DNA from 2 places in the Streptomyces sp. MST-110588 genome. Region 1 is predicted to be linked to the other one. Evidence: riboswitches for the same ligand, from Rfam matches in the RefSeq annotation. Region 1 holds a riboswitch; the other holds the start of a gene.
What was found. A riboswitch is a leader RNA that binds a small molecule or an ion and turns the genes downstream of it on or off. The one in region 1 is predicted to bind cobalamin.
Positions count from the first base shown of each region.

Region 2: linked by a shared signal. The riboswitch ahead of cobN (cobaltochelatase subunit CobN) and the one ahead of metE (5-methyltetrahydropteroyltriglutamate--homocysteine S-methyltransferase) in region 1 are both predicted to bind cobalamin.

Region 1 is NZ_CP074380.1:1,148,001-1,150,193, reverse strand. It holds gene metE (5-methyltetrahydropteroyltriglutamate--homocysteine S-methyltransferase) at 1-992, opposite strand, end outside; cobalamin riboswitch at 1,148-1,296, opposite strand; gene KGS77_RS05215 (TROVE domain-containing protein) at 1,751-2,193, shown strand, end outside.
Region 2 is NZ_CP074380.1:4,083,396-4,085,588, reverse strand. It holds gene cobN (cobaltochelatase subunit CobN) at 1-1,308, opposite strand, end outside; cobalamin riboswitch at 1,342-1,477, opposite strand; gene cobG (precorrin-3B synthase) at 1,552-2,193, shown strand, end outside.

The DNA.
Region 1 (2,193 bases):
GCCAGCCCGAGCAGGGTGGCGAGCGTTCCCAGGGCCTTCTCCAGGTCCGCTGCCCAGACGTTGCGGCCGTCCACGACGCCCGCCACCAGCCGCTTGCCCGGCAGGCCGCCGATCGCGGCGAGCGCGTCCACGTCGGCCGCGGCGGGGCCGGTGAAGTCCATCGCCAGGCCCTCGACGGGCGAGTCGGCCAGCGGGCGCAGCGCCTCGCCCAGCGCGTCGAAGTAGGAGGCCACCAGCAGCTTGGGCCGGTCGGCGGCGGCGCCCAGGAACCGGTAGGCGCGGGCGGTGGCGGACAGCACCGACCGGGGCTGGTCCTGGACGAGCACCGGCTCGTCCAGTTGCGCCCACCGCGCCCCGGCGGCCCGCAGATCGGCCAGTACGGACGCGTAGACCGGCAGCAGCCGGTCCAGCAGCGTCAGCGGCTCGAAGTGCGGGTCGGTGCCCGGCGCGGGCTTGGCCAGCAGCAGGAAACTGACGGGGCCCAGCAGTACGGGACGGGCCCGCAGCCCCTCCCGCCGCGCCTCGGTGTACTCCGCCACCTGCTTGCGGGAGTCGGCGGTGAAGACCGTGCCCGCGCTCAACTCCGGCACCAGGTAGTGGTAGTTGGTGTCGAACCACTTGGTCATCTCCAGCGGTTCGGCCTCGGCGGTGCCACGCGCCATCGCGAAGTAGGTGTCGAGGCCGCCGGTGGCCGCGGCGCGGTGCCGGGCCGGGACGGCGCCCACCATCCAGGCGGTGTCCAGCACATGGTCGTACAGCGAGAAGTCACCGGTGGGAATCTCCTCGACGCCCGCGGCCCGCAGTTCGGCCCGTACGCCGGCCCGCAGCTCCCGCGCGGTCTCCAGCAGTCGCCCGGCGTCGGTACCGCCGGACCAGTAGCCCTCGACGGCCTTCTTCAGCTCCCGGCCCGGCCCCTGCCGGGGATAGCCGTGGAGGGTGGCCAGCGCGGCCGGGGCCGGCGCCCGGCGCCCGTTCGGTGATGCCTGGGTCACGGAACTCTCCTTCGCGAGTCCTGAAGCGACCCCGCGGAGCGCCGTGCGGGCACCGGAAGGGCACGGGAAGAGGAGACCGTCCCGTACGCTCCCGCCGCCGACCCGCCCACGAGGTCACGGTCCACCGCGCACCCGGCGGGCGCACGGGCAGTGGCAGGTCTTCGGACTCGCGGGCACGCCCGGCCTCCTGGGGCCGGGCACCTACTGGCCGTCGCTTCCCGGACTCGCGTCCAGTGCGTATGACGGCGGTCGTTCCCACTCACCGCTGCGGGGCAGTTCCGGATTTCCACCGGATTCCCTCTTACGACGCTCCCGCCTGGCGGACGGGGCGAACCGACTGCGCTTGGCAGCGTACAACCCCGGTGTGACGGGCGGGTGTCGCGACGGCCACGGCCGCGACGGGCCCGGCGGCCGGCGGGGGCTGATTAATTCGGGTGACGACGCGGGGCGGGCCTTCTAGGCTCCTTTCCACGAACGCACCTCCCGGTGCGAAGACGACGGTTACTTCCGGTGCTGATTCGGGTTCGACTCCTGAAATCGTTCCGCCGTGTGCGGTACGGCGTTTACCTGCCGTCGTCGGCCTTGATCTCGGGAGGCGCGACGGCACCGGAGCGCCCGGTGCGCAGGCGGCGGTTACTTCGCTTCCCACGCAGCCCGCCGCCGACTTCCGATCTCGGGCGCCCCGGTCCGCTCCTCGCGCCTTCCCTCAGCGGCTCCGCGCACCACCGCACCACACACCGCTCCACCCGGGGGAAGAGATGAGCAAGTTCAACCGCGCCCTCAAGCGCTTCACGGGCACCGTCACCCACGAGGGCGGCGCCGCGTACACCCGGGCCGCGAAGGACGAACTGGTCCTGCTGGCCGTCGTCAACATGGTCGGTGAGCAGACCTTCTACGAGAAGGCCGGCGAGCGCGACGAGCGGTACCGGTCCCTGGTGCGGACCGTGGCCGTCCAGGACGCCGAATGGACCGCCGGCTTCCTGGCCTGGCTGCGCGGTGAGGCAGGCATGCGCTCCGCGTCGGTGGTCGCCGCCGCCGAAGCCGTCAAGGCACGGCTGGACGCCGGGCTGCACGGCGGCAACCGCCGCCTGGTGGACGCGGTGTGCCTGCGTGCCGACGAGCCGGGGGAGCTGCTGGCGTACTGGACGGGGACGTACGGGCGCGCCGTGCCCAAGCCCGTCAAGCGGGGCCTGGCCGACGC
Region 2 (2,193 bases), 2.9 Mb from region 1:
CGGGAGGGTGGCGTACCAGCGCCGGTAGTCGGCGGCCGGGATACGGACCGGGTTGCGGGCGAGCTGTTCCTCGGTCAGCCACTCCTGGTCGTGGCCGCCCGCATCGATGAGCGCGTAGATCAGCTCGTCACCGTTCCCGGACTCCAGGCCCGGTACGGCCTCCTCGCCGGTCCGCGGCCCGAAGTCGTACCCCTCCTCGCGCAGCCGCCGCAGCAGGGCGACGGCGCTGGCCGGGGTGTCCAGGCCCACCGCGTTGCCGATCCGCGAGTGCTTGGTCGGGTAGGCGGACAGCACCAGCGCCAGGCGCTTGTCGGCGGGCGCGATGTGGCGCAGCCGGGCATGGCGTACAGCGATCCCGGCGACCCGGGCGGCGCGCTCGGGGTCGGCGACGTACACCGGCAGGCCGTCCTCGTCTGTCTCCTTGAAGGAGAACGGGACGGTGATCAGCCGGCCGTCGAACTCGGGCACCGCGATCTGGCTGGCGGCGTCCAGCGGCGAGAGCCCCTCGTCGTTCTCCTCCCAGGCGCTGCGCGGCCCGGTCAGGCACAGGGCCTGGAGGATCGGTACGTCCAGGGCGGCCAGCGCGCCCGCGTCCCAGGACTCGTCGTCGCCGCCGGCCGACGCCTCGGCGGGCTTGGTGCCGCCGGCGGCGAGGACGGTGGTGACGATGGCGTCGGCGGGCCGCAGCGCCTCGATCAGCTCGGGCTCGGGGGCCCGCAGCGAGGCGACGAACAGCGGCAGCGGCCGGCCGCCGGCCCGCTCGATCTGCTCGCACAGCGCGGTGACGAAGCCGGTGTTGCCGCTCATGTGGTGGGCGCGGTAGTAGAGCACCGCGACGAGCGGGGCGTCGGCCGCGACGTGCACGCCGGGCGTGGGGTCGTGGCGGAGGGCGCCCCAGGTGGGGGCGGGCGCCGGCGGCTCGAAGCCGTGGCCGGTCAGCAGCACGGTGTCCGACAGGAAGCGGGCGAGCTGTTCGAGGTTGGCGGGGCCGCCGTGCGCGAGGTAGGCGTGCGCCTCGGCCGCGGTGCCGATGGGGACGGTCGACGCCTCCATGAGCTGGGCGTCGGGCGCCTGTTCACCGGTGAGGACGACCACCGGCCGGTCCTGGGCGAGGAGCTGGTCCAGCCCCTCCTGCCAGGCGCGGATGCCGCCGAGGAGGCGTACGACGACCAGGTCGGTGCCGTCCAGCAGTGCGGGCAGCTCTTGGAGGTCCAGGCGGGCGGGGTTGGCGAGCCGGTACGGCACGGGGCCGCCGGCCGCGCGGGCGCTGAGCAGGTCGGTGTCGGACGTCGACAGCAGCAGGATCATGCGGCGTGGGCCCTTCCTCGGGGTCCGCGCCCCGGGCGGTGAAAGAGACGGCGGGAGTTCCTGGCTCACCCGGGGGTGGCCGGGTTCACAGTGGCGGGACCGCGCCGGATTCTCACCGGGCTTCCTCCCTTGGCGCCGTCAGCGGCGTCCGGCGGGCCGTGTGACCCACCGACCTGCATAGTAAGGGCTGCCGGTCCGGTACGGGGCGGTCCACCCTGCGGGGACGTCGGTATGCTCGCCGCCATGTCCCCCCGCCCTCCGCTGTCCGAACAAGCGCCCGCACCGCGGGACGAAACGGTCATTCGCGACCGGGGTGACGCCTGCCCCGGCGCGCTGCGGCTGCATCCGGCGGACGACGGCTTCCTGGCCCGACTCCGGCTGCCGGGCGGCATGCTGACGGCGTGTCAGGTCGCGGTGCTGGCCGATGCCGCGGACCGGCTCGGTGACGCCCGGCTGTCGATCACCTCCCGGGGCAACGTGGAGCTGCGCGGACTCGGCGACGGCTGCGGCAGCGAACTGGCGGAACTGCTGCGGGGCGCCGGCCTGCTGCCCTCGGAGCAGCACGAGCGGGTCCGCAATGTCCTGGTCTCGCCGCTGGCCGGACTGGACGGGCGGGGCTCGGCGGACGTCCACGTATGGGCGCGTGAGCTGGACACCCTTCTGTGCGCGACCCCGAAGGCCGCGGCACTGTCCGGGCGCTTCCTGTTCGCGCTGGACGACGGGCGGGGCGATGTGGCCGCGCTCGGCGCCGATGTGACCTTGGTCGCAGCGGGGGCCGGGAGCGCGGAGCTGTGGGCCGGGAGCGCGGACGCGGACCACCAGGTCGTACGGGTGGCGGGCGCGGATGCGCCACGGGCCGCCCTGCACACCGCCCTCGCCTTCCTC